Regions from separate parts of the Lysinibacillus sp. PWR01 genome, predicted to be linked through region 1. Evidence: riboswitches for the same ligand, from Rfam matches in the RefSeq annotation. Region 1 holds a riboswitch; the other holds the start of a gene.
What was found. Region 1 has a riboswitch for FMN ahead of ribE (riboflavin synthase). Riboswitches for the same ligand answer to the same signal wherever they lie in the genome.
Positions count from the first base shown of each region.

Region 1 (5,457 bases):
TTTAAGTGCCTTCACAGAAATAGAAGGGTCTTGTTCATATAAAGCAAATATGGAGGAAGCCATCGTAATAGAGACGTCCATGACAGCCCCAAGTGAGCCAATAAATAAACCTGCCATAAAGACTGTGCGATAGGGCCGTGTTAAAAATTGCATTTCTTCATAACGAAGACCATTTTCACCTGTCAACCACATCACAATTGAGCTAATGATAAGTGCTATAATGGTTCCTAAAAGTGTGGACACAATGGCTACATACGTTTTTGTATTCAATCCGCTAATAAGTAGGAGCGAAATAATGGTAAATAACAGGGCACAAATACCACTAACGAATAACAGACTTACGCCCCCATGTGTAACATAAAGATCTAATGCAAATGATAAGATCAAGGCATTGACAACCAAACTAATGATAGAAAACAAGCCCTGTCTTTTGCCTATAATGAGTAAGGCAAAAATAAAAATCCACGCAATCATGATCATGGTTTGATCACGTTTTAAATCGAGGATGGTACCTGTTAACCCTGATTGTGTTGCGTGATTATCTATGGTGACAAAGATTTCATTGCCTACATGGTATTTTTGATCAAAAGCACCAGAAGAAGAATAGTCATTCATCAAATGAATGGATTGCCCCTTATACTGTCCATTTTTGATCATGGCCGTAATTTCCTGTGTAAACAATTCATCCTCATTCTCATACATATCTGTCATCGGTTCCGATTCTGTGACGTTCACCTGTATTACTTCCGCTATCGGTCGATCATAAAATTGTTCATTATGATGGACGAAAACAATTGAAATTCCACAACAGAGTGCTAATAAGGCATAGAAAACACCTTGCTTAAACGGTATATTTTTTAAAAATGTCAAGGAAATGACCTCCAAACTGTTAGACTGAATAGTCACCTGTAAAGGAACGTTTTTTTGATTGAGAAGTTTCACAAACAAGTTAAATGTCATCATTTTAATAATTTCTTTTACATTTATCAAGTCACGTCAGAGCTGCTTAAAATTTATATGACGAAAAAAATTTAAAAAGAAGGATGGATAATATAATAAAATAGTGTTATCGTAAGACTAGCTAAATAAAAGTATCCTTCGGGGTAGGGTGAAATTCCCGATCGGCGGTGATGAAGCAATTCAAAGTCCGTGAGCGCAAGCTGATTTGGTGCAAATCCAAAACCGACAGTGACAGTCTGGATGGGAGAAGGGTAAAAATGCGAGCTTTTTAAATTGATTCTAATTTAGAAGGTTTATTTGACTATGCATTTATTACGCCACTTCCCAATCATCTTTTGGGAAGTTTTTTTATTTAGCTACAATCGAATAGAAGATGTTCTTCGGGGTAGGGTGAAATTCCCAATCGGCGGTGATGAAGCAATTCAAAGTCCGTGAGCGCAAGCTGATTTGGTGCAAATCCAAAACCGACAGTGATAGTCTGGATGGGAGAAGAACAAATGAGATGACAGTCTATGGAAAAAATCGTTTTCAAGTAGGCTTATTTGTTGATGTCTTATACTCCCAAAACCCCTTTGATGAAAGGGGTTTTTATTTTTTTATTTATTGTTAATTAGTGAAGGGAGAAGGATAAAACACAAAAACAGGTGGATAGAATTTCAGAAATGACGGATAAAACTTCAAAAGTGAAGGATAGAAGTGCTAATAAAGTAGAGTAGGTGATGAAATGTTTACAGGGCTTGTAGAGGATATTGGTGTCGTAAAAGCTATGCAAAGCGATTGGGACAGTATGAAAATTACGGTTCAATCAGCCATGATAGCGGAGGATGTCAGGCTTGGCGACAGTATAGCAGTCAATGGTGTTTGTTTAACGGTGACACATTTTACTGATCAGCAGCTTACAATGGATGTTATGCCTGAAACAGTCAAAGCAACAAATTTACAGCAGCTGGCACTTGGTGATTCTGTTAATTTGGAGCGTGCCATGCCTGCCAATGGACGATTTGGCGGTCATTTTGTTGCTGGTCATGTTGATGGAGTCGGTAAAATTTTGCGCATACGTCCAGTAGCAAATGCCGTTTATATGGATATTGAAATGTCAGAAGAACTAACAAGCTTTTGTATTCCGAAGGGTTCCATAACTATTGATGGCACAAGCTTAACCCTTTTTCATGTTGAAGCGAATCGTGTCACGATTTCACTCATTCCTCATACTTACAAAGAAACCGTTTTAGGTATGAAGAGGGTTGGAGCAATCGTTAATATCGAAACAGATTTAGTTGGTAAATATATTTTACAGCAACTAAAAAAAGGGCAAGTAACGCCAACAATTACGAGAGATTATTTAGCACAACATGGTTTTTAAAATAACAGAATGAGGAGATGATAATCGTGCTACATACAATTGAAGAAGCCATTGAGGATTTAAAGCAAGGCAACATGATTGTGGTGGTCGATGATGAGGATCGGGAAAATGAAGGAGATCTGTTGGCACTCGCTGAATTCATCACACCTGCAACGATCAACTTTATGGCAACCTATGGTAGAGGTTTAATCTGTACACCGATTTCGCAACAGATCGCACAAAAGCTAGATTTACATCCGATGGTTCAGCGCAATACGGATAACCATCAAACCGCATTTACGGTGAGTATTGACCATGAAGATACAACGACAGGGATTAGCGCCTTTGAGCGTGCATTGACAATACAGAAAATGATAGAAAAGCAAGCTAAGCCGACTGATTTTCGTCGACCAGGTCATATTTTTCCGCTGATTGCGAAGGAGCATGGTGTGTTAGAACGGAGAGGGCATACTGAAGCGACAGTTGATTTGGCGAAGCTTTGTCATAGTATACCAGCAGGTGTTATTTGTGAAATTATGGGGGATGATGGGCAAATGCTTCGTTTTGAGGAACTGACAAAGTTCGCGGCACATCATGGCTTAAAAATGATATCAATAGAAGCATTGGTTGTTTATCGTAATCAGTTATCCACAAATGAAAATAAAATTTCTATTTAAAAAGGAGCAAGAACAATGGGTCAAACATTTGAAGCACAATTAATTGGAACGGATTTAAAAATTGCAGTAGTTGTAGGTCGTTTTAATGAGTTCATTACAAGCAAATTATTGGATGGAGCAATGGATGGTTTAACACGCCATGGGGTTGATCCCGCATCTATTGATGTCGCATGGGTTCCAGGGGCTTTTGAAGTTCCTTTTATTGCGAAACAACTGGCAGAAACAAAGAAATATGATGCCATTATTGGTTTAGGTACCGTTATTCGTGGCTCTACAACTCATTATGACTATGTTTGTAATGAATCAGCAAAAGGCATTGCCAATGTATCGTTAACAACGAATGTACCTGTTATTTTCGGTATTGTCACGACTGAAAACATTGAACAGGCGATTGAAAGAGCAGGCACGAAATCTGGTAATAAAGGCTATGATGCTGCAATGTCTGCGATTGAGATGGCGAATCTAAAGAAAATGATTGGATGAGGATAATTTGAATAACTCGTCACAACATTTGTTTCTTTGAATATTTTGAACAACCGTGGGAAAAATATGCTTAAGTGTATTTATTGAAGGTGATTGTTTTCATAAATGTACTAATCTTGAGCTGGCTCAGTAGGAGATGAGAAGTATTTCATCAATGGAACAAATGATCAATTTGAAAATGTTGAAATCACTATTTCAACGCTCTGCTGATGTGATTTTCCAACAATATAATTTTCAGCAATATACAGTACATTTGATAACTTGTGATGCAATGGTCAATGAGCAAATACTTCAAACTGTGGTTGTTCAACGTGTTCAATCTTTGTTAAGCAAAGTCTCTGAGGACATGTTAGAGGAAGAAATCGAACAGCATTTACACATACCCTATTTACAAAAGATTTCATCGAAAGAGGATGCAGTGACAAGAGTCTATAAAGGCCATGTCTTATTGTATTTTGAAGAAAATCAGTTACTTTATTCTAGCGATATTTCAAAAAGACCAAATCGAGAGCCTGGGGAAACAACACTAGAACTAGTGGTCAAAGGACCTAGAGATGACTTTATTGAAGATGTTTTTATTAATATTGCTTTATTAAGAAAACGATTACCCACTAATTCTTTTAGTGTTGAGACATTAGAAATTGGCAAGCGTTCTAAAACAACAGTAGCCATCCTTTATATGGAAGACATTGTGAATTTAAATATGCTGGAACAAATTCGACTTCAATTACAAAAAATCGATACGGATATTGTTATCAATGGTGATTTGTTAATGGAAACAATCGAAAAGACAGCAACCATCCTTCCAAGACATGATTATACAGGAAGACCTGATTTTGCTTTGCAGTCATTAATTAATGGGCGAATATTAATAATGATTGATGGCGTATCCTATGCTTTAATTACGCCTACAAATATTATGCTACTCTTTAAATCGGCAGAGGATAATGAATATCCAATCATTGTCAGTTCACTGGAGCGATTACTTCGAATTGTAGGGATATTAATTAGTATGCTATTACCAGGTTTGTGGCTTGCGTTGACGACTTATCATCAAGAGCAGCTTCCTTTTATTCTTCTTGCAACGGTTGTTGAGTCGAGAACAGGGCTACCTTTTCCAACGATTCTTGAAATATTAATGATGCTATTTATGTTTGAATTGTTTCGGGAAGCCAACTTGCGTCTACCAAGTGCAATCAGTGGCTCAATCAGTGTTGTGGGAGGATTAATTATTGGTGATGCTGCCATTAAAGCAGGTGTTACAAGTCCTTCGATGATTGTTGTGATTGCCATTTCAAGTATTGCTGCTTTTACACTGGTCAATCAATCCTTTGTGACGGCTATGAGTATTTTTCGATTAATCATTATTATGGCTTCTGCGTTTTTTGGTTTATTTGGTTTCTTTATTTCAGTCTTTTTCATACTGCTATATACGGCTAATATGCAAGTCTTAGGAGTGCCCTATATAAACTTTAGTGCAGACTTTGAAAAGGGCAGTCTTCGAAAGTCATTATTGCGCCCCTCTCCAAAGAGCTATACGAAACGACCTTCGTTTTTAAAGCCACAGGATCAAACACGTACTTCGGATAAGAAGAAGCAAATGTAAGAGAAGATCAGGTATTGTCGGTACCTGATCTTTTTTGTGACCTTTGCTTTAGTGGCCTTTTTCATTTTCCATTTAAATAGGAAATGAGACATAAAACGCTATTACTTACCTTTTTAGTTTACTTTCTTGTCAAGGATTATTAAACTATTGGTTACGGTGTGTAATTTTAGGAATGAATAAAATAAAAATTGATTTTGTGTTTTAATTTATGTAGGATATACAAGCAATGTTTGCTTTACAAACAAAAAATAGAGTTAATTATAATATAATAATATTCTAGAATATTTATAGATGAGGAAGTACCGTTTTTTATGAAAAATAGAAAAATAAAACTAATATTAATTCTATCAACGATTTTATTATGTTTGTTTACAAGTTTAAACATCTTT
Region 1 is NZ_JBHERJ010000016.1:53,593-59,049, reverse strand. Features, by position in the region: gene ACEVFT_RS02135 (YibE/F family protein) at 1-870, opposite strand, end outside; FMN riboswitch at 1,091-1,216, shown strand; FMN riboswitch at 1,333-1,458, shown strand; gene ribE (riboflavin synthase) at 1,685-2,323, shown strand; gene ribB (3,4-dihydroxy-2-butanone-4-phosphate synthase) at 2,350-2,979, shown strand; gene ribH (6,7-dimethyl-8-ribityllumazine synthase) at 2,995-3,462, shown strand; gene ACEVFT_RS02115 (spore germination protein) at 3,617-5,068, shown strand; gene ACEVFT_RS02110 (ATP-binding protein) at 5,380-5,457, shown strand, end outside.

Region 2 (5,457 bases), on a different contig from region 1:
CTTTTTCTGCCGTTGACATTATCTTTTTTCAACAACATGAAAGGTGTATTCCTATTAGATGGAATACACCTTTTCTTTAATATTGCAGTAGCATATTAACAAACACGACAAGAATGATAATCGGTACGACAACTAACATTAACATACGATATGACGAATAATAGCCTTGTCCCATTTGACTACCCATTAACAACTCTCTTTTCACAAATTCTTTATCCACTACATGGGCAATAAAGATAGCAATGAATAAATTTCCTAATGGAAGCATGATGTTTGACACTAGAAAATCAGTTGCATCAAAAATACTTTTCTCAAAAATCGTTACATCCGATAAAACACTAGAAGAAAGTGCTGCTGGAATAGCTGCAATAAATACGACTATACCAAGTAAAAGTGTCCACATTGGACGGGATTTCTGACTATGTTCCATAAATGCCGCGACAATAATTTCATATAAACTAAATGATGACGTTAATGTAGCAAATAAAAATAGTAATAAAAACATCGCTAAAAATACTTCACCGAATGGCATTTGACTGAAAGCTGTTGGTAGCACCATAAATAGCAAACCTGGACCCGCTGCTGGCTCTAAATCAAAGGCGAACACAACAGGGAAAATCGCTAATCCTGCTAAAAATGAAACTAGCACAGTTAACAGCACAACAGAACCTGCTGAATTGGGCAGACTTACATCTTTTTTTAGATAGGAACTATATGTAACAAGACAAGAGAATCCTACTGCTAACCCAAAGAACGATTGCCCCAGCGCTTCTAATAATGCCTTTCCAGTAATATTCGAGAAATCAGGCCATAAGAAGAATTTTACGCCCTCCATTGCCCCATCCAATGTAACAGCGCGCACAACAAGGACAATGAACATTATAAAGAGTAGCGGCATCATCCATTTATTGGCCTTTTCGATCCCATTTTGTACACCTAACGAAATCACAAGTACATTGGCTAATGTAAACAACACTAAACCAACTAGCGTAATCCAAGGCGTACCTATAATTTTTCCAAATAGCTCAGCTGGATCTACTGCTGGATCGATTACAGCGCCAGCAACACCGAGCCCGCTATAAATAAAGATCCAACCTCCAACTACACTATAAAAAGTTAATAATAAAAAACAACCTAGTACACCCATTCGACCAATCCAAGCCCAGCCTGGCTTTGTCGGAGCGATTTTTTTATATGCCGTTACAGCCTCCGATTGTGTACCACGTCCCAAAACATACTCGGACAATAGCATTGGTAACCCTATTAATAAGGTAAATAACACAAAGATTAGGAAAAACGCTCCTCCACCACTTTGTCCCGTTACATAGGGTAGTTTCCAAATTGCCCCTAGTCCAATTGCAGCACCCGCTGATGCTAGAATAAATCCTAATTTACTAGACCACTGTCCCTTTTGTTCACTCATCTCTTCAAACTCCTCAAACATTCTAAACTCTTCCCTATTTTACATGAAAATATAGCTTTCGACTAGGTCATAATGATAAAGTACTAGATAGCTAGCTTACTCCATTACTTTTTTCTATGTTTATCCGTTAGTTTTGCCTTTCTATCCGTTCCTTTTAGTAATTTATCCGTTACACCTTAAACCCTATCCATCATTTCTTCAACAAAAAACCTCGGGTATATTCACCCGAGGTTAGCGTATATTATTTTGATATATAGATAGAACGCTGACGGTCGATCCATTTGCGCATTGTAGTAAATAAAAACGCCATAATAGCCGTTAATAAAATACCTTTCACAATGTTAAATGGTAAAATCCCAGCGACAATCATTTTATAAAGTGAGTCACCTACAACAGGTTCCATTCCTAAGAAGTATGTGTACATCGGTAAAAATACTACATAGTTTAAAATACTCATGCCTACTGCCATTACGACTGTACCTGTTGCTAAACCTCCAACAAGACCAGCAATTGTTTTAAAGCGATTAAAAATAAAGCTTACTGGTAAAATAAATAAAATACCTGTTGTAAAGTTAGCAATATGACCTACTGGCACACCTGTTGGCGTTCCTGAGAAAATCCAATCCAATACATTTTTAAATAACTCTACTAAAATACCAGCTACAGGCCCCATTGTGATGGCTGCTATTAATGCAGGCATATCACTAAAGTCCACTTCCAAAAATGCTGGGAACGGCGGAATTGGGAAATTAAAAAGCATTAATAAAAACGAAATACTGCTCAGCATACCAATCGTAATAAACGATTGAAGTTTAACATTCTTCTTCATAGAAAACTCTCTCCTCTTTGCTGATTCAATCTCGCAAGAAGAAAGGTGACGATCTTTCAATTGTTAGCATGAAAAAACCCTTATGCATGAAAAAGCACAAGGGAGAAAGGCATGACGAATAAGCGTCAATATAAACTATTTTTTGAGCACTGTTTAAAAAGCCCTACAAAAAAGCGCTCGGCTATAGTTCACTTCATAACAATGAATGACGATCGTACCTCCATCTTCTCCCATCCAGACTTTAACTGTCGGCCTTGGAATCACACCAAGTCAGCCATGCAAATAAATTTGCACAGGTCGCGGGCTGAAGAGTGTAGCATAAACCATTCGAGTTAATGAAAAACATTAACGGTTTACCACTCTATTACCGCCGGTCGGGATTTTCACCCTGCCCCGAAGATGAATCATATTATTTTATACTACAACCTTACTATAATTAATTATCAAGAAAAAGTAAATAGTTCTGCTTAAAAAAATCCGATTAGATTTGTATGTATTATAAAAATGGAGCATTCCATGCTACAGGAATGCTCCATTTTTGACTAAGGCATATATTGTTTATTTGGCCCCACAGGCTTTGGCAAATACGTTTTCAAATCGAATCCTTCCCAGCTTTCTTGGACCACATTATCTAAGCGTAATTGTTGGCCAAAGCCAGCGGCAGTTAACATCATGGCCTCAATCAATTGCGTGGCGCGGATTGGCTCCATCGATGCTAAATCTAAGGGGATATCAAATGTAACGACGACACCTTCCGCTTCCTCTTTCACGGTATAAGTCACGTTTTCAGGAACAACTGTTACATAAACATCATCATTTTTGTTTTTCATGAGTGTAAGTGCCTCTGTAACATTTACAAATGTTTGACGGAAATCTGGTGACAGATATTCCGCACCATTACCATCTTGGTATAAATAATAATTAAAATGTTTGGCGTTTGTTAATGACATAGCTTGGCTTGGCTCGCCCTCTTGAGAAAACTCATAAGGTGTGCCATCTTCATTTTGAATCTCCACTTCCGTATATTCAGAATCTGAGAATGTATCTTCCAAAGTTCCTTTGTACTCATTGACGGTAGCTGAAGCAACATCATAGTCATTGTCCTTTGGTAAAACGTGGACAAGCTTGTCTTCCTTCTCCTTCAGTTCACCTTTAAAAGGATGATAATCTGTAAAACCTTTGGCTTCTTCATCAATTTGAGGAGCGTATTTCTCATACATCTGTAAGGTAGAAGGTTTTTCTGTTCCAAAATCAGTTGCTACACGCTCATTTGGTATCACATATGTCATTGGAACACTTTCCGCATCACGTCCTGCTAAACCAATACGGAAAACGACAGCATCTTTCACATCTTCCTCATAGACAGATGACCGTAAAGATAACATGCGCTCATGCTCCGATACAATACTGGATTGAAGCGCTTCATCCTGCGTAGCAGCGTCTTTAGCAGAACGATCTTCCTGTAAAGTAGCGTAATTAGCCGTTTCTGGAGTACTAGCTAGATCTTTTTGGCTAGCGTCATTATTCATGAACATGGAGCCAACGAGTACCGTTAGCGCGAAAACTGCTGCTACACTCGTAAAAATCGGCATTTTTCGGAACTTAGATCGTGATGGTCGTTCATCTTGGCTCAAAGGTTTACTTTCTTGTCGTGCTTCTTCATTCACTATAGGTTGTTGTATCGCTTCTTGAAGGTGACTATTATCCTGCAAGCGAGCATCTGCCATTAACCGATTTAATATTTCTTCTTTTGAACGGTGGTCAGAAAGCTTAGGGGCATTGTTCAATACATATTCAAGCTGTTCATCATCAAATGGCTTATGCGTCATTGCCGTTTCGCCTCCTGTTCTCTAATCGGCTGTAGCTGTTGCCTTAAAAATTTAATGGCTCGATGCTGGGTCGTTTTTACCTTAGCTTCTGTCCAATCTAGTATTTGCGCTGTTTCTGCGATCGATAAGTCCTGAAAATAGCGCATTATAATGACCATTTTTTGGTCGCCTGTACAGTTTTCAAGTGCTGATTCTACCTGCATAAATTCATCACTGGCCTGTAGCATATCTTCCGGTGATGGTGTGGTTGAATGGAGCTGTTCCGTTTCCCAGTCAAAGAAATCATGTGAATGCTTTTGGCGTACAGCTTGCTTTCTAAAATGATCAATCGCTACATTTTTGGCAATAGCAAATAGCCATGTTTTCTCACTACTATTCCCTGCAAATTGATCATATGAGCGCAACACTCGTACATAAACTTCATGTGCTAAATCTTCGGCAAGTGTACGGTTTTTTACTAAATATATTAAAAACTGAAACACGTCTTGGTGATATGCATCGTATAGTCGATGGAACACGGAGTCATTCAAAGCACTCCACCCCCGTTCTATAATATTTGTCGTCTTACATTCATAGAAGTTACAGCCAATTAATAGCAATACATGTTATTAATCGAACGGTAAATAAAACGTGAAGGTCGTACCCTCTTTCAGCACACTGTCTACCATAATATTACCTGAGTGTGCCTTCACAATATTTCTAGCAATGGCTAAGCCGAGACCAGTTCCACCTTTGGAACGGGTACGTGCCTTATCGGCTTTGTAAAAGCGTTCAAAGACATATGGTAAGTCATCCTGAGGAATGCCATGCCCTGTATCTTGAACAGATATTTTAGCAAATGTCGGCTCCTGCTCGATTTTTACAGTCACAGACCCTTCATCTGTATGTCTAAGTGCATTATCGACTAAATTTGTAAGCACTTGTTCAATCCGATCCTCATCAATATTAATCATGGCCTCGTCATTAAATTCACTGTCAAATTGCAGACGAACGTGCTTTTCCTTTGCTACCTGAGCAAATTTTTGTGTAATACGCTCGAATGTCGAATTGATCGGTAATTCATCTTTATAAAGCGTCATATGCCCTGATTCCATGCGTGCCAAATCTAATAGATCTGTCACAAGGCGACCCATTCGCTTCGATTCATCATAAATAATTTTGGTAATCTCATTACGCTCTTCCTGATCCTGAATAAAATCATCGTCCATTAATGCTTCAGAGTAACCTTGTAGCATGGCAATCGGTGTCCGTAGTTCGTGAGAAACATTGGCGATAAAATCGGATCTTAGTTTTTCTAAGCGATGTTGTTCAGTCATATCACGAATAACAGCCACAGCCCCACGTATCATTTCACCACTATAAAGAGGACTAATCGT
Region 2 is NZ_JBHERJ010000047.1:363,204-368,660, reverse strand. Features, by position in the region: gene ACEVFT_RS09225 (sodium-dependent transporter) at 77-1,423, opposite strand; gene ACEVFT_RS09220 (ECF transporter S component) at 1,665-2,252, opposite strand; FMN riboswitch at 2,471-2,657, opposite strand; gene ACEVFT_RS09215 (RNA polymerase subunit sigma) at 2,795-4,081, opposite strand; gene sigX (RNA polymerase sigma factor SigX) at 4,078-4,611, opposite strand; gene ACEVFT_RS09205 (ATP-binding protein) at 4,690-5,457, opposite strand, start outside.
Region 2: it holds a riboswitch for FMN, as region 1 does, so the genes downstream of both, ACEVFT_RS09220 (ECF transporter S component) here and ribE (riboflavin synthase) in region 1, are expected to answer to the same signal.